4 regions of the Shewanella sp. SM20 genome follow, and region 4 is predicted to be linked to each of the others. Evidence: predicted binding sites of a transcription regulator. Region 4 holds the regulator's gene; each other region holds the start of a gene.
What was found. Region 4 encodes LexA, which represses DNA repair genes until DNA is damaged. Its sites were predicted from a motif close to TACTGTATNNNNATACAGTA; they were not measured.
Positions count from the first base shown of each region.

Region 1: a site for LexA is predicted at 2,487-2,506, ahead of recN (DNA repair protein RecN). Genes of this name have one in related genera too.
Region 2: a site for LexA is predicted at 2,609-2,628, ahead of recG (ATP-dependent DNA helicase RecG). Genes of this name have one in related genera too.
Region 3: a site for LexA is predicted at 2,358-2,377, ahead of dinG (ATP-dependent DNA helicase DinG). Genes of this name have one in related genera too.

Region 1 covers NZ_JAKKRK010000001.1:161,362-165,987, forward strand. The annotation lists gene thiL (thiamine-phosphate kinase) at 1-151, shown strand, start outside; gene L5M18_RS00730 (phosphatidylglycerophosphatase A) at 167-661, shown strand; gene recN (DNA repair protein RecN) at 798-2,456, opposite strand; gene L5M18_RS00740 (AEC family transporter) at 2,585-3,547, opposite strand; gene lldR (LysR family transcriptional regulator LldR) at 3,838-4,626, shown strand, end outside.
Region 2 covers NZ_JAKKRK010000027.1:25,214-29,839, reverse strand. The annotation lists gene L5M18_RS12665 (DUF3014 domain-containing protein) at 1-313, opposite strand, end outside; gene recG (ATP-dependent DNA helicase RecG) at 517-2,592, opposite strand; gene L5M18_RS12655 (DNA-binding response regulator) at 2,784-3,380, opposite strand; gene L5M18_RS12650 (sensor histidine kinase) at 3,380-4,459, opposite strand; gene L5M18_RS12645 (tetratricopeptide repeat protein) at 4,578-4,626, opposite strand, start outside.
Region 3 covers NZ_JAKKRK010000037.1:46,759-51,384, forward strand. The annotation lists gene L5M18_RS15575 (sulfite exporter TauE/SafE family protein) at 1-252, opposite strand, end outside; gene dinG (ATP-dependent DNA helicase DinG) at 262-2,334, opposite strand; gene L5M18_RS15585 (DNA polymerase II) at 2,472-4,626, shown strand, end outside.
Region 4 covers NZ_JAKKRK010000012.1:28,273-32,898, reverse strand. The annotation lists gene coxB (cytochrome c oxidase subunit II) at 1-369, opposite strand, end outside; gene L5M18_RS07030 (cell division inhibitor SulA) at 773-1,285, opposite strand; gene lexA (transcriptional repressor LexA) at 1,282-1,902, opposite strand; gene plsB (glycerol-3-phosphate 1-O-acyltransferase PlsB) at 2,063-4,486, shown strand; gene mtr (tryptophan permease) at 4,486-4,626, shown strand, end outside.

The sequences.
Region 1 (4,626 bases), on a different contig from region 4:
TGAGGCGCAAAAAGGCGCGCTTGAGACGGCATTAAGCCATGCAGGAGCAAAGTTTGTTCGCGTTGGCCAGATTTGTGCAGGCAGTAAGCTCAAGTTGCAACTTAATGGTGAGCCGTTTACGCCGCCGTATCACGGTTTCGAGCACTTTTAAGCGAAGAGCATGTTAATGAAATGGTTGTCAAAGGATCAGGCGTTAACGCGCCTGTCATTAAAAAATCCTGTCCACTTTTTGGCACTCGGTTTTGGTAGCGGACTCGCCGCTAAAGCACCTGGTACTTTCGGTACCTTAGCAGCCGTTCCCCTTTATTTATTGATGGCGCCATTACCGCTCACTTGGTATATCGGCTTAACCTTATTGAGCGCATTTGCGGGATTTTATATCTGCGGTAAAGCCGCTCAAGATATGGGGGTACACGATCACGGTGCGATTGTGTGGGATGAAGTGGTCGGGTTACTGATCACTATGATAGCGGCACCAGCAGGTTGGGGTTGGTTGTTAGTCGGCTTTGGTCTATTTCGCTTTTTCGACATCATCAAGCCTTGGCCTATTCGATGGCTCGATGCCAAAGTTCATGGTGGCTTTGGCATTATGATTGACGATGTCTTAGCGGGCGTGTTTTCGTTTATTTGTCTGCAAGGGCTAGTCTGGTGTGTTAGCTAACATTATCGTTAACCCGACATGTTAGTTAGCATGGCCAACAACTACCCCTTAGTTTTTGATATAGCCCCTTAGCTTGTGATATAGAGTGTGTAGATTCAAGCGTTTAGCGACCTCATCCGTTATCTGATCCATACTACTATTGCAGTAGTTCCCTTGCGTTCGCGAGGGTATTGCTGGTGATAGTATCGCCACCTAACAGTCTTGCAAGCTCTTGGATACGCTGCTCACGATCGAGCGATTTCATTGTGGTCTCAGTACTGCCTGCCTTATTAAATTTATCGACGAACATGTGTTGATGACCATTGCCCGCAACTTGCGGCAAGTGAGTCACGCACAGTACTTGGGTCGATTCCCCTAAGCTGCGTAACATGCGGCCCACCACTGCTGCGGTGGGGCCGGAAATCCCGACATCCACCTCATCGAAAATCAATGTCGGTGTGGCAACTTTCTTCGCGGTAATCACTTGGATCCCTAGCCCTATCCGTGAGAGCTCACCGCCAGACGCGACTTTCGAAATCGGTTGCAAGGGTTGGCCAGGGTTAGTGGTTACCATAAATTCGATATTGTCACTGCCATTGGCTGACATTTGCTCGGGGTGGAAATTGACTTCGATCGTAAATTTACCCTTAGGCATATTCAGTTCGTGGATTGACTGAGTCACCAGTTTGTCGAGTTCTTTAGCATAGCGGGCACGGCTTTGGCTGAGCTTTTGCGCATTGCTAAGATAAGCGGCTCTACTTGCCTCGACTTGAAGCTGAATTTCTTCAAGTTTACTTTCATCACTGTCTAAGGTGCTTAGCTCAGCCTTTAATGCTAAATGATGCTCGGCCAGTTTATTCGGGCTAACATGATGCTTACGCGCCAGTTGCATGGCTTTTGATAGCCGTTCTTCTAAATAGGCAAAGTGGGTTGGATCGAGTTCAAGCTTACTCAAATAGTGCTGTAATTCGCCTGCACTTTCTTGCACTTGGATTAAGGCATCATTGAGCATAGTGTTGATATTGCTTAATGCAGGATCGTAGCTTTGCAGGTCTTCGGCGAGGGAAATGACTCGATTGAGCAGCGACTCTATGTTGTTCTCTTCGCCTTCAGTGAGTATATCTAAGCTCGCTTGACAGGTATCAATCAACTCAGTGCCATTGGCTAAGCGTTTGTGCTCTTGCTCAATCTCATCGAACTCATCAACTTTAAGATCAAACTCATCGAGTTCTTCTACTTGATATTGCACTAATTGCTTACGGGCAATACGTTCATGCTGGGAGGCTTCGAGTTGCTTTAGATCGGCCTCAATTTGCTTGCAGCGTTGAAAACTGGCGGCAACCGTATCGATAAGCAATCTGTGGTTGGCATAACTGTCGAGCAGGGTGAGTTGATGTTCACTTTTTAACATTGCATGGTGCGCATGTTGACCGTGAATACCGATAAGCAACTGACCCAGTAATTTTAGCTGCGTCAGCGGCACTGGATTACCATTGATGTAGGCGCGTGAACGGCCATCGCTACCAATAGTCCGACGTAGGATGCACTCATCATCGAGTTCAAGATCGTTATCTTCTAACCAACGTTTTGCCAGTGGAATATCATCCAAGGAAAAGCGGGCGCTGACCTCGGTTTTATTGGCTCCGGGGCGAACACTACTGGCATCGGCGCGATTGCCTAGGCATAGGCCTAGCGCATCGATGGCAATCGATTTACCCGCACCGGTTTCACCTGTGATGCTGGTCATACCGGGGCGAAAATCCAGTTCTAAAAAACGGACGATAGCGAAGTTATTAATGCTGAGTTGGCAAAGCATAGTGAATTCCTGTCGAAAAACATACCAAACCACTGTATTGATAAACAGTATATACTGATTTTATATACAGTAAAGTGGCTTGGGTAAATAATCGGCATTATCGGCAGTAAATATTTTTAATTAACTGATTATGCATAGGTTCTTACTAAACTTTCTAAGATAGGTAAACTGAAGAAAGTGACTAAGGTGCCAAATAGAATGCCTTGAGCACTGGTTGAAGCCTGAGTGTTATAACGCTGGGCGAGTAAGTACACGCTAGCCGCGGTGGGCAGTGCGCTCAAGATCACGCCCATGATCAGGTAGTCACCACTTACGCCAAAACGGTTAAGCATAAAGTAGACGAGTGCCGGTTGGATAGCCAGCTTGAAGAGGTTGATAAGGCTCAGTTCGATAAAATTCTTGGGGCTAAATACGCTGCTATCTTTCTGGTAGCGCATCGCTTTGGCGAGTACCATGCCGATAGCAAATAGGGCGCAGGGGCTTGAGGTATTGCCTATTTGCTGGATCATTAGCGCCAGCCCTGACGGCAGTTTTATCTCTAGCGCCGAAATGCCGACGCCAATTAAGCTACCAATAACGATAGGGTTTTTACCGACCGCCATTGCCATTATGATTAAGGCGTGGTGTTGTCTTTGGGTGTTAGTGGCCAGTTCCATCGAGACTAAGGCGACGGCAAACATCAGCACGGATAATAAGCTGGCAATCGCGGCGGCGACTAAGGCACTTTGCTGCTGCGGAAAGAGGATGATGAGCAGTGGAATACCAATAAATGCCGTATTACCAAAGGTGGCATTGAGGGCTCGAATGGCGGCAACTGCATGCTGTTTAGGGTTAGCAATCAGCGAGAATCCAAGGCAGACAAGATAAGTGATCACCATAGCCGTGCTGTAGCCCGCAATAAATCCCCATTGCAAAATCTCACCAATCGGCTGCTGCGCGAGGGCGATAAGCATGATCGCGGGGAACGCAATATAGTACACATACTGGTTTAGCACTTGATCCGTATCGACGGGCAAGAGTTTTAATTTTTGCACTAGTGTGCCGAGCAACATGATCCCGAAGACGGCAAACAGAGGGGTTAAAATGGTCATTTCCCTCACTCATCCTTACGATTAAATTTGAATAAACTCGCCCACCGTCGTCATTTTACTGTCGCTATGATTCTTGGTGGACAGAGTTACAGCACTTGCTTCTTTTTATGTCACTTTAGAGCCAGATTTAGCGCCAGCGCAGTAAAACTCGCCACAAAATAACATACCATTTCAATCTAAGGCTATTGCGCTATGGTCGTATAAGTGAATAATTCAATGTTTAAAACACAATCACTTAGTGAATTTAGCGTTTTAACGTCAATACCCAATATGTGAAATTAGGATATGCAATGAGTGATGATTTAGGCGCTGAACTACAACTTGTCTATCTTTTTGTGCATTTAGTCAATGCGGGCAGTTTTTCGCAGGCGGCGAAGGAGCTTGATATGCCCATTGCCACAGTGAGCCGCAAGTTAGCTAAATTGGAAGAGAAGCTCGATAAACAGCTTTTTATGCGCAGCACCCGCAAGTTGCGACTGACAGAGGAAGGGCTGGCGCTCTTTCAACGCTACCAGAGCGTGGTTGCTCAATTCGATGAGCTGAGTGGGTTAGGCAGCGATAAACCCGAGGGTACCCTGCGCATCGCGGCGCCGATTTCGATTATTTCCATCGTGTTTATTCAAGCATTGAATGAATTTGGCCGCCTGTATCCCGATATCCGTTTACACATTTCCCAGAGCAATGAGTTAGTCGATTTGATCGACAAAGGCATAGATGTGGCGATTGTTGGCGGGGCTCAGCCTGATTCTTCTTGGGTGTCGAGTACCTTAGGCGAGCTCGACTATTGCCTGTTTGCCACACCAGAATATTTGGCTCAGGCGCCTAAACTTGAGCATCCCGATGATCTTGAAGCCCATCAACTGATAAAAGTCTGGCCGTTGTTTAATTGGCATTTAAAGCATCCAAGCGGCGAGTCTTTTTATTTTAATGGCCCGACTAAGCTCACCCTCACGGACTTACACGGAGCGATTCAGGCTACTTTAGGCCATGGCGGGATCTTGTATGGTCCTGAACTATTTGTAAAACAGCAGATTAAAGAGGGGAAACTTAAAGTATTACTGCCGGAATGGATTGGCGAA
Region 2 (4,626 bases), on a different contig from region 4:
GTTCTACGACAACTTCAGGCTCTGCCACTGCAGTGGTTTGAGTGCTATTGGTGTTCGTTTCTGTAACGGCAGGCGTCGTCTCAGTGGTTTCAGACTCTGGCGCACTTTCGAGCGTCATAGGTTCAGATGGCGGTGTTTCAGGCAATACAATAGGGGCGTTAGGGATGAGTTTAGGTGAGTCAGAATCACCGCTGTAGTAATAATATCCTCCGGCAGAAAGTAGCACGACGAGCACTATCGCAAAAAGCGCAAAGCGATTGCTGCTAGAAGAAGTCTCTTGAGGTGTTATTCTATCATCTTGATTAACTTGCATTTTATATCCTTCGCTTGAGTGTCAAGGTAACTTGGTGAATACATGCAGCTAACATTAAAGTGCAAGAGCGGGCTATTTGAAGGCCGCAGGTTCATTTTGCAAGTTTCCATGCGCTTGTCTATAGCGCTTAGCTGAACATAAACAATTTATTTCGAGTAAAGGCAGATGTTACGCCTCGTTCTTTACCCTTTAATATTTACGGCCTAAGCCTGCACATAGTGCTGTCTGTGCCCGAGCCAACGTAAAATAATTGCATCGACTTTTTCGGGAGCTTGCGCCATTACATGGCTCGCTAATTTCTGAATGTGTGGGATCAAAGCTTGATCGCGCACCAGATCGGCAATTTTGAGCTCAGCCAGTCCCGTCTGCTTAGTGCCAAGCACTTCACCTGGGCCACGAATTTCTAAATCTTTCTGCGCTATGATGAAACCATCATTGCTTTGTCTGAGTACACTCAGTCTTTGGGTGGCGGTATGGCTCAACGGCGCCTTGTAGAGTAACACACAATGGCTTGCGATGGCGCCTCGACCGACTCGTCCGCGCAGTTGATGTAGTTGTGCTAGACCTAAACGTTCAGGGTTTTCAATGATCATCAGGCTGGCATTAGGCACGTCGACGCCCACTTCAATCACGGTTGTCGCTACCAGTAGATGAATAATACCAGCCTTAAAGTCGGCCATGATTTGCTGTTTCTCGGCGCTCTTTAATCTGCCATGCACTAGGCCAATATTGAGCTCGGGCAGGGCGAGGCGCAGTTCTTCGGCTGTGTCTTCGGCGGCTTGGCATTCGAGCACTTCGGATTCTTCAATCAGAGTACACACCCAATAGGCCTGACGTTGGTCGGTGATGACGGCGTTACGCACCCGTTCAAGCACTTCGTTACGGCGTAAATCAGCAATCGCCACTGTGGTCACTGGAGTTCGTCCCGGCGGCAGTTCATCGATAATGGACGTGTCGAGATCTGCATAGGCCGTCATCGCCAGCGTGCGGGGAATAGGTGTGGCTGTCATGATCAATTGATGCGGGTGGAAACCTTGGTTCACGCCCTTTTCCCGCAGGCCTAAGCGTTGGTGTACGCCGAATCTGTGTTGCTCATCGATAATAATTAACGCGAGTTTGCTAAAGACTACATGCTGCTGGAAGATGGCATGGGTACCAATCACCATCTGGGCTGCGCCAGATTCAATATCCGCAAGGGATTGGGTTCTGGCCTTGCCTTTAAGTTTTCCCGCCAGCCAACCTACCTTAAGTCCGAGTGGCTCAAACCAAGCGGCAAAGTTAGTTGCATGTTGCTCGGCCAATAACTCGGTCGGTGCCATCATGGCAACTTGATAACCGTTTTCAATCGCTTGTAATGCCGCCATCGCCGCGACTAAGGTTTTGCCCGAGCCAACATCCCCTTGCACTAAGCGCATCATAGGGTGCGGTTTTTCTAAATCTTTGCCTATATCAGCCACGACTCTTTGCTGGGCGCCAGTCGGCTTAAAGGGCAAAGCCGCGAGGAAGGGATTGAGCAACTGCCCCGTGGCCTGCATGGTGACAGCGGCATCTAAATTACTGCGCTGCCTTAGGCGTAACATGCTGAGATTGTGGGCGAGTAATTCTTCCTGCACGAGTCGTTGCTGGGCTGGGTGTTGACCTAGCTCTAAATCGAACTGAGAGATCCCCGCAGGAGGGCGATGTAGCGTCTGCAGCGCTTGTTTAAGGCTGATGTTGTTAGGTTGCAATTGTGGTGGCAGAAGTTCAGTTAAGCCACCCTCTTCCAGCAATACCAAGGCTTGCTCCGTCAGCTTTAGCCAACTCGCCTGTTTTAAGCCCTCAGTCGTGGGATAAATCGGCGTTAGGGTATCACTCAGGTGAACATCTTCACCGGGATACACCACTTTATATTCTGGATGCACTATCTCAGCTTGATGACTACCACGGCGCACTTCACCATAGGCGCGGATCATCAAACCATTTTGCATGGCATTACGCTGAGCAACGGAAAAGTTAAAGAAGCGCAGGCTTAAGCTGCCCGTATCGTCGCGCACATTGCAGACCAGCATGCGCTTGCGGCCTTGGATGATTTGTGTCGATTGGATTTCAGCTTCTATAGTGCCATAACCGCCTAGGCTGAGGGCGGCAATGGGATAGATTTGGGTTCTATCTTCGTAGCGCAGGGGTAAGTGAAACAGCAGATCTTGTACTGTTGTGATGCCGAGCTTTGCGAGTTTCTCCGCGACCTTTTTGGCGACGCCTTTGAGGTCGGTGATCGGAACAAGATCCAATTGCTGCAAGTCGTTAGCACTCAATCACTGTGAATTTATACATATATTAACAGAGAATAAGCGTAAGGCAATCTCAAGGGGAATTAGGGTGTTATCAAATTTTGTTTGGAAGCATAGCTAATATCCTTCTGTGGCCTTAAGACCACAAAATTGTTGATAAGATATCATTAGGCTGAAAGCGTGGTTAACTGTGAGTGTTATTACAACCAGCCTTTTTGCTTGGCAATGCGGGCTGCATCGATTCGATTACTGGCATTGAGTTTGGCTATGGCTTCAGAGAGGTAGTTGCGAACAGTCCCTTCAGCGATAAAAAGAGTTTCGGCGATGTCGGAGGTGGATTTGCCTTCGCTAGCGAGGCGAAGAGCGCGGCGTTCTTTGTCGTTGAGCGGGTCGACATCGCCAATCGCCATCATGGCAAGTTCAGGATCTATCACTCGTTTTCCAGCCATTACTTGTTGAATCGCGTTGACTAAGGTTTCCGAGGGCGCATCTTTAAGCAGAAAGCCGCCCACACCCGCTTCGATGGCACGTTTAATATAGCCCGCACGGCCGAAGGTGGTAATGACCACTATCTTGGTTTGGCTATGTTGCTCCTTTAACCATGTGGCCAGCTCTAAGCCTGTGCGGCCGGGCATTTCGATATCCGTTAGCAAGAGATCAAAGCTTTGCTGTTTGAGTAAGCTTAGAGCTTCGTCGCCGTCACTCGCTTGGGTGATACTAAAACCCCCTGCAAGCGTGAGGAGTGCGGCGAGTGCTCCTCGCACCATAGCTTGATCTTCCGCCAATAAAATCTTCATTAATGTGTTGCTCCCTGCAAAGGTAAACTGACGGTAAATGTATATCCCTGTTCGAGATTATAGCTCAAGCTGCCGCCTAAACTGTCGAGACGCTCGCGTATACCAGTGAGGCCATTACCCTCTATAAAAGGTTTGGCCACGGCATTGTCTTTGACTTCGAGCAGCAGGCGATCTGATTGCTTAGAAAAGTGGATAGAGCATTCACTTGCACCGCTATGGCGAAGAATATTATTAATGAGTTCGGTGAGGATCAAACTCAGTTGGCTTTCTGTGGTTGCACCTAGCTTGGGTAGCTCACCACTGAGCTCGACACTTAAGCCTTTATCCCTTAAGGATTTACAAAGCTGCGTCACGCAACTCTCTAGGCCCTTGTGTTTGTAGTCTGACACTGTGTGGCGGATCTGGCTTAAACTTTCCCTCGCAATTTGTCCTAGCTCAGTCAATTGGGTTGATGCGAGTTCATATTCTTGTTTTGCGATAAGCTTTTCGGCTAGCTCAGCCTTAAGGGCGATGGAAGATAGGCTATGCCCCATAATGTCGTGTAGATCCCGCGCGATACGTTCACGCTCAAGCATAGTGGCCAAGGTGGTAATTTCTTGGGCACTTTGCTGTTCTTTCAATTTATGTCGATAACGTCTGCGTTCGGCGACACCAAACATGCCCACGCCGAGCACTAATCCCGAGCCGTAAAGCGGAAAGTAGTAACTGTTAAAGTGGTAAATCTCATTGAGGGCAAACAACAGGCCGATGAGGGCTGCAATAGCCAACAGACAGGTCCGGAGGGGATAAAAAAAGCCAATGAAGAAGGCGGCAAAGGTAAATAGCGAGATAGAGCCTGGGTTGATTGGTGTGATCGCTATTGCTATGGCCACCATAATGAGAATGGGCAGATAGGCGCTACGGCTATTGCACTTATAGGTCCAAAAATAACTGGCAATAAAAGGGATTAACACGGCAAAACTGAGGGCGATTTTCCAGCTTGGATAGGGATTTATGGCAAGTGGGATCAGATAAAACACTAAGTTTATCAAATACACCCAAGCAAGTTTTCGTTCGAGCTGAAGGGGAGTGCTTATCATGATGCCTCTGTGTCACTGAGTTGGTTGTTCAATGCCCACCGATGGCATCTGTTTTAATTTATTCTTTTTAGGGATTGGCGCTATCGTCAGCGCCATAGATCCCCGTTAACAACTTTGTCTATTTTGCACTTAATTGCTGATTTTGTTGAAGCAAAAATTTTGCCCAA
Region 3 (4,626 bases), on a different contig from region 4:
GGCGATAAAAGCCATGTACCAAAACGAGGGTTTAAAGAGGTGCTTGCGATAATAGGTCCAAGCCGCCATAAAAGAGCCAAAGCTTGCGGCTAACTTATTGGTGCCTAATACGGTATGCGGCGCAATGCCTAAGGTTAACAGTGCGGGGATCGACAATAGGCCACCGCCACCCACGACGGCATCAATGAATCCAGCGATAAGACCTATGACTGCCAACAGGGCCCAATGACTGGGCTCGAGTAACAACTCCAAATTTTAATCCTACTCTATAACACGTCTAAAGGGCGGTAAGGCATCCAGTAAGGACTTGCCATAGCGTTTAGTGACTAACCGCCTATCTAAAATGGTCACTCGGCCATAATCTTGCTCTTTACGCAGTAATCTACCACAACTTTGAATAAGCTTACGTGAAGCATCTGGGATCGTCAGTTGTAAGAAGGGATTACCGCCTTTGACTTTGACATATTCTGCATGCGCTTGCTCAACGGGCGAGGTTGGTACGGCAAAGGGCAGTTTAGTGACGATCAAGTTAGTCAGATAATCACCGGGCAAGTCGAGACCTTCGGAGAAACTGCCGGTGCCAAACAAGATGCTTGGTTCGCCTTTATCGCATTTAGCTTTATGATTTTCTAACAATTGTTGCCGTGGCGCATTGCCTTGGATAAGTAGCTCAGTGGTGAGTTTACCTTCAAGTAATTCAACCACTTTTTCCATCTGCCAGTAGGAGGCGAATAGCACTAAGGTTGCCATTTCACCTTCAATAAGGGTGATGATTTGTTCGGCAAGTTCAGCCGTATAGGCATCATCCGTCGGCTCAGTGCGCATTTTGGGTAAATAAAGAGTCGCATTATTGGGGTAATCGAAGGGCGACTGTAAGGCTAAATAACGACTGCCATCGTTGAGTGATAACCCCACCTGATGTACGAAATGGTCGAAGTTATTGAGTGCGCGCAGCGTGGCGCTACATAAGACTACGCCTGCGGCCTTTTGCCACAGCATAGATTCCAGCATAAAACCGACTTCAATCGGCGAGGCGCTAAACAGATAATCCACTTGTTTACCTGTGATGAGTTCGACCCAGCGCGCCATAGGTGCGCCTTTGTGCTTATCTTCCTTGGCCATCATCCTCCACAATTTCTGCAGGTTTTCGAGCCTTTGCAGCATAAATCCGGTTTCGGCTAATAGTGCTTCGGATTGATGTTTAGGAATGTCGCCATCTTTAATCGCCTCTGCCAGCAGTGACAGCATTTTATTAAACTGCTTGAGGGCAAGATTAGAGGTCACTGCAAGGTTTTCAGCCAGAATGAGTAATGAGTCCGGCAGTTTGCCGTGCTCAAAACGCAGACGGTTTTCAGGATTAGCAAAGTGTTTGGTCTGAGTATCGCAATAGTGGGCCACTTGATTGAGCTGGGCGATAAGATCGCCTAAGTGATCCTGCATCGCCTGCGCGGGGGCAATGATATTGTTGCTTTTTATTTGGTTTTGTAACTTAGCGCAGGTTTTACCAATTTTTTCGAGCCAGTCGCAGGCGCCCCTCAGCGTGGCCTGCGCACTGGAGAAATCCCGCGCCACAATGGGTAAGTGATGTGCCTCATCGATAACATAAAACACGTCTTCGGGATTGGGCAAAATCACGCCGCCACCTAGCTCTAAATCGGCGAATAACAAGCTGTGGTTGGCGATGAGTACGTCCCAAGTATCGACATCTTCGCGGGCTTTATGGAACGGGCAATTTCTGTGGCTGGCGACTTGGCGATGACAGCTGTGTTTGTCGCAGGCGATTTGTTGCCACAGGTGATCGGGCAGCGGCACGGCTAAGGTGTCGATTTCGCCGTTCCAGCGACCTTCGTTATAGTCTTTTAACAGGCCGTGCATCATAGCCACTTGGCTATTGTCTGGTTTAGTTTGCCACATGGCCATTTGTGTACTGTTGTCGTCACCGATGAGCATCGCCAGTTTCGATAGACACACATAACGTTGTCGACCTTTAACTAAGCCAAAGCGGAAATTTAAGCCGGATTGCTCAAGGAAGAAGGGCAAGTCTTTATGCAGTAATTGCTCCTGCAAAGCGACGGTTGCGGTAGCGATGCAGACCTTTTTCTTGCTTGCTAATGCCAGTGGAATGGTACCGAGGATATAAGACAATGATTTACCGATCCCAGTGCCTGCTTCGACCACAATTATGCGCCTATCTTTATCATAGTCGCCGGCGAGGGTCTTAGAGATTTCCGCCACCATATAGTTTTGTTCGCGGCGCGGCCTAAAATTAGGCAAGGCGGTAGCAATATCCTTATAGATGGCGCGGATCTGGGTTTTTACATTGTCAGGTAACATGCGTCACTACTTTATCGAATTAATGCTGTACATAATAACAGTGATTGCATAGCCTAAGAAACTTTTCTGCCATTTGGCGGCATTTAAATTGAGAAACCATCTAAATTGACTAGCTATGCGATTTGGGAACCCATGCGATGAAGTCAGAGGCTACCGCGGCCGTTAGTGTACAAGGTCGAGTCTTAACACGCCATGCGATTCATCGTCATGGGAGTTTAGTGTTGCAGTATTATCTGGCTACCGCCCAAGGCCCTGTGCTGGTGGAAGTGCAAGGCACTGAACACATTTGTTTTTGTCATCAAACTGATGTCACGGCTTTGCAGTTGCAAACTCCGGGTCAAGCATTGCGGTTTGTACCGTTAGCGCTCAAAAGCTTTAAAGGCGGCGCAGTCAGTGGTGTTTATGCTAAATCGAGCAACAGCTTACGTACCTTACAGCGCATCGCTAAAGATGCCGACATCCCCTTATTTGAAGCCGATATTCGCCCTGAACAGCGTTATTTAATCGAGCGGTTTGTGGCACTGGATGTGGCGTTTTTAGGGCATTTCTCTGCGCCGAGTAACATACACGCGCCGACTAGCGACAGTTTTGAGGCTAATTCGCTGCCTGTGTTTATCGCCGAGCGTGCTAAGAGTATTGCCCCTTTAACGGCTGTACATTTGCGCTGTATCTCACTGGATTTTGAATGTAGCTTTGAGGGTTTACTCTATTCGGTTGCACTATATGGTCAAGATAGTGGCCGAGACGGTGAGCAAGATAGCCTCAAGCAGACTTATGAAAAAGTGATTATGGTGGGTGAGGCTGAATCAAACTCTCCCGAATATATTGAATGGGTGGCCGATGAAGCTGCACTCATTCATCGATTAATCGCATGGTTCCATGAGTTTGATCCTGACTTTGTCATAGGTTGGTCAGTGGTGAGTTTTGACCTCGCGCTATTGTCACGCCGTGCATTATTACATCGTATTCCGCTCACCATTGGCCGCGGAGGGGCAAAGCTTGAGTGGAAAGTCGATAATAAATTTCGGCCAGAAACCTTAGTTTTACCGGGCCGTGTGGTACTCGATGGTATCGATTGGCTCAAAGCCGCTTTCTATCATTTTGAGCGGTTCTCGTTAGAATTTGTGTCACGGAAATTATTGGGTGAAGGCAAGGCCATTCATAACGTGGATAATCGCGTTGAAGAAATTGATCAGCTGTTTAAGACCGATAAACAAGCCTTAGCGCATTACAATCTTACCGATAGCCGCCTAGTGTGGGGTATTTTTACTCACACTCAATTGTGGGATTTTGCCCTCGCGCGTGCCGAACTGACAGGTTTAGAACTGGGGCGGGTAGGGGCTTCGGTGGCGGCATTTAATCATTTGTATTTACCCCATCTACATCGAGCAGGTTACGTCGCACCCTATGCTCCTGCGAGTGATGGGATCGAAAGCCCCGGCGGCTATGTGATGGATTCTGTACCGGGACTTTATAAGCACATCTTAGTGTTCGATTTTAAAAGTCTGTATCCCTCCATTATTCGTACCTTTTTGATTGACCCTAAGGGATTAATTGAAGGTTTGCGATTGCCCGAGTCTGAATGTGTTGCGGGGTTTCTCGGTGGGCGTTTTAGTCGGCAACAGCCCATTTTACCTAAGCTTATCCAAACATTATCTGAGCAGCGCGAAAAGGCCAAAAGTGAGCACAATGCGCCTTTATCCCAAGCGATAAAAATTATCATGAACTCGTTGTATGGGGTTTTAGGTTCTCAAGGTTGTGTTTTCCACGATGCAAAGTTAGCAAGTTCGATCACTATGCGCGGTCATCAAATCATGAAACAAACCCGCGCATGGATAGAAGAGATGGGCTATCAAGTGATTTACGGCGATACGGATTCGACCTTTGTCTGGCTTGGTAGCGAGCCTGATCTCTCAGACATTAACGCCTTAGGTAACACTCTGGCGCGGGAAATTAATGCTAAGTGGCAGGCTAAGATCGGTGAAGATCATCAAGTTGAGAGTTTTCTCGAGTTACAGTTTGAACGCCACTATGAGCAGTTTTTTATGCCGACCTTAAGAGGGTCGTTAGAAGGCAGTAAAAAACGTTATGTTGGCGCGTGGCGTAATGCGAGCGATGAACTTGAGCTTACCTTTAAAGGTATGGAGCAAGTGCGCAGTGATTGGAGCTCTTTAGCGCGCAAAGTTCAAGAGTCACTCTATGAACGGATGTTTAACCAAAGGGATATCCGTGTTTATTTGGCCAGTGTGTTTGAAAAGCTGCTTGATGGTGAGTTGGATGATGATTTGGTAT
Region 4 (4,626 bases):
CCCCGTCACTTTTACGGTGAGATCGGCGTTACTGGGATCTTCCATTGCGATTAAAGTTTTTGTCGCTGGAATCGCCATTAAGATCAAAATGATAAATGGCAGAATCGTCCAAGCGATTTCAACTTTAGTGCTTTCGTGAAAGTGGGACGCGACAGCGCCTTTGGATTTTCTGTGGTTGATCATGGCGTAAATCATGACGCCAAAGACCACTAGGCCTATTGCGCAGCAGATATACAAGATGGTCATGTGCAAGTGATAAACCTTGCCACTGATCTCGGTCACGCCAGGGGTCATGTTGAACCGCATGTCTGCGGCGGTCAACGGTGGTGCGAAAAGCACCACGAGTAAACAATACAACAATTGCTTCACAAGACTTCTCCTCTGCCAATTGCGAATAGCAACTACAAAGAAGAGCAACACAGTAAGTCTCAACTCTATGCAAACTCTTCAGTTCCCAAAAAAGCTTTTTTGACTTCAACGTGCGTTGGCGGCTGTTACTTTTAATCAAGTATTGTTACTGCTGGTAATTAGCCACGCTGGCACATACTGCTGAAATAAATCTGTTCTCTATTTTTAGTGGCGCTTCGAGTTCGATAAATACTCGATTCATTGACCACGGAAGGTGATATATCATCACCGACTTAACCAACCATACTTGCTGTTTAAATATTGATCAAGATCACTTATTTATCTAATTATCTGAAAAATTGCCAAAAAAAAGCCTCACATTCATAGGTGAGGCGGCTTTCAAGGTAAAAAATTAAATGAATATTTAGTGTACAGCGCTAAAAAAAGATTGCTGACCGAAGAGATTGCCTTGCTCAATGCGTACGTCGGCATGTAAGTGACTGTTTACGTCTTCAAGCACTATGCCCATAGCTCGGGCACTTTTAGCCACGATTTGTAGGCGTCGATTATCCCGCGCATCTAATGATTGAGTCCAAGTAATGACTGCACTGGACGTACCACTTGTCAGGGCTTTTTCCATCGCCCACAGGGTTTCGACTTCATCTTTAGCATGTACCAGCAAAACTCTATCCATACGCACACCTGCGCTGGCAAGCATTTGCTTGTAGCCAATACTTGGTGGGTTGATGAGCACTAACCAACGGCCCTGTTGGCTTAACTGAGCGAGTTGTGCACTCAGATGAATTAATTCTTGGCGACCTTGAGTCTTAGTTGGCATACAGGCGATAGGCGCATGGTGCCAGTCATAGTCGGCATCACGGACTTCATCGAGCCACAAGCCCGGATGGCGGGGGGCATTGCCAAGTAGTTTATTCATAGCCAATCTCCATTACGGATCACACCGACGGCGAGTCCTTCAATTGTTAAACTTTGGAAGCCTAAATCCACTTTAATCGGGGAGTAATCTTCATTTTCGGCATGTAGATAGACCACATTACCTTTTTTTTCGAAACGTTTAACAGTGACATCGTCATCGACTCTAGCGACAACCACTTGACCATTTCTAGCTTGTTCTACTTTATGAACTGCCAGCAAATCACCTTCGAGAATGCCGATATTCTTCATGCTGTCACCCTTTACTCGCAGTAAAAAATCGGCGGCGGGATGGAACATGCTTGGGTCGACTTGGTAGTACTGTTCAACATGTTCTTGGGCGAGGATAGGTTCACCTGCGGCCACTTGGCCGATGAGCGGTAAACCTGTTTCAGTCAAATCTTCGATTTCCGCAGGCAGACGAATGCCTCGAGATGTGCCTGGCATGATCTCAATGCAGCCCTTTTTTGCCAACGCTTTAAGGTGTTCTTCAGCCGCATTGGCGCTCTTAAAACCTAAACGGGTTGCGATTTCTGCCCGAGTGGGTGGCATGCCAGTATCGGCAATATTTCGTTTAATTAGCTCTAAAATTTCAGCTTGGCGTGGCGTCAAAGGTCTCATGGTGTTTCCTGTTTTTCTATACAGTTACTGTTAGTATATACAGTATTATTTGCAGCGCAAGTATTAACCACTTTTTAGCTATGTTGGAGAGAATTAGCGAATATTGCCCATAGTCTGGTATTCTATCGGGCTAGTAAACGCACTTAATTGCATAAGAATAATGCCTAAACACGACTCTCTTTGGTTGAAATCATTACGTTGGATCCAAAAACACTTAGTGCACACTATTGTGGTGCCTCAGGATCCCTTTGCCGATCTGAATCTGGATGCTTCCAGACCCCTTGTTTATGTGATGAAAACTGAATCCCTTAGTGACATAGCTGCTTTGAGCGAAATAACGGCTAAGTTAGGTTTACCAAGCCCTTATGAGCCTCTAGTGGCTAATGGTGTGACTGCGCCTCGGGTTGTCTGTCTTCAAGGACGTAAGCCACTGTTTGGCGAACGTGCTGGTAATGAGCCTTTCCTCGAATGCTTTATGCGTTTGTTAGCCGTGCATAAGGAACGTCCTGAATTGGATATTCAACTGGTGCCCGTGAGCTTGTATTGGGGTCGCACGCCAGGGAAAGAAGACGACACTATGAAGGCGGCCGTATTTGAGCGGGAAAACCCGACTTGGTTGCGCAAGTGCTTGATGATTCTGTTCTTAGGTCGACATAACTTCGTGCAGTTTTCGAATGCCGTATCCCTGCGTTACATGGCTGACGAACATGGCACCGACATGGGGATTGCCCATAAGTTAGCACGGGTTGCGCGCGTGCATTTCCGTCGTCAACGTAAGGTAATGACAGGGCCTGTGCTGCCAAACCGCCAAGCACTGTTTCATTCGTTACTCAAATCTGAGTCGCTGCGCAAAGCGATTCAAGAAGAAGCCGCCAGTAAAAAGATTTCTGAGACCCAAGCGCGCGAGACGGCTATTGAGTATCTCGATGAAATCGCTGCCGATTACTCAGACAGTTTAGTGCGTATTGCCGAGCGTTTTTTAACTTGGCTGTGGAACAAGCTTTACAGCGGGATCAACATTAAAGGCGCCGAGCAAGTTCGGCAGTTACACCACGATGGCCACGAGATTGTTTATGTGCCTTGCCATCGCAGCCACATGGATTACCTGCTGTTATCGTATATTTTGTATTATCAAGGCATGGTTCCGCCGCACATTGCTGCCGGCATTAACCTCAATTTCTGGCCCGCGGGACCTATGTTCCGTCGCGGTGGTGCCTTCTTTATCCGCCGTAGTTTTAATGGCAATAAGCTGTACACCGCAGTATTTCGTGAGTATTTAGATCAGCTGTTTGCTAAAGGTTATTCGGTGGAATACTTCTCCGAAGGTGGCCGTTCACGTACTGGCCGTCTGTTGGCGCCGAAAACTGGCATGATCGCCATGACGATGAACAGTGTGCTGCGCGGTATCGAGCGTCCAGTCACGCTAGTGCCTGTGTATTTAGGCTATGACCATGTGATGGAAGTGGCGACGTATCATAAAGAGTTAAGTGGTAAGAAAAAGAAAAAAGAATCTGTGTGGCAGGTGTTTGGTGCGATTCGCAAACTTGGTAATTTCGGCCAAGGTTATGTGAACTTTGGCGAGCCGATTACTCTGCAAAACTTCTTAAATGAGCGCGCGCCAAACTGGCGTACTGAGTTGGCCGATGATCCTGAGCAAAAACCAAGCTGGTTAACGCCAGCGGTAAACGTGCTGGCGAATCGAGTGATGACGAATATTAACGATGCGGCGGCGGCGAGTTCGGTGACCTTGACGAGTTTAGTGTTGTTGGCCACAGATCAAAATGCCTTAGAGCGCAGTCTGCTGGAACGTCAGCTTGATCTGTATCTGACTCTACTCAAAAAAGTGCCTTACACTACTTATACTTCGGTTGCCGAAGGTGATGGTAAGCATTTAGTGCAGCAAGGTTTAGAGCTGAACAAGTTTGTTGTTTGCGCCGATCCTTTAGGTGAAATTGTGTCTATCGAGACGAGTCAGGCAGTGTCTATGACTTACTATCGTAACAATATCATCCACTTATTTATTGTACCGTCATTAATTGCGAGTTGTTTAACGCATAATGAGCAGATCCCGCGTCAGCAAGTTGTGTCAATCGTTGCCGATTTTTATCCACTGCTGAAAGCCGAACTCTTCATGGGCATTAAGGATGTACCTGCCTATGTCAATCAAGTGCTGGATTTCTTCATTGAACAAGGGTTAGTGGTTGAGACTGATACCTTAACTGTCGTGCCTGAACACACTAGCCAACTATTATTGTTAGCCAGTTCAGTGAGCGAAACTCTGCAACGCTATGCCATTATCTTCAATCTGTTAGCGAACAGACCTAAGATGGAGCGCTCAGAACTTGAGTCTGAGAGTCATCTACTTGCCCAGCGTTTAGGCGCTTTGCATGGCATTACTGCGCCAGAGTTCTACGATAAGAAACTTTACGGCACCTTGAGCGTTAAGCTCAAAGAATTGGGATATCTAGCGGATAACCAAGATAAGTCCAATATCAATCGCATACGAGATCAAGCCAATAGCTTATTACGTCCGTCAGTGAAACAAACGATAGTGGCGAGTGTCACCGCGGAGCATACAGTTTAATGGCAAATCATATGAATGCGGCTAAGCATAAGCCCGCAGGTAAGTCCTTGCTCGGCGGCGCCATGATTATTGCTGGCACGACCGTAGGTGCTGGGATGTTTTCTCTGCCCGTGGTCGGTGCAGGTATGTGGTTTGGCTAT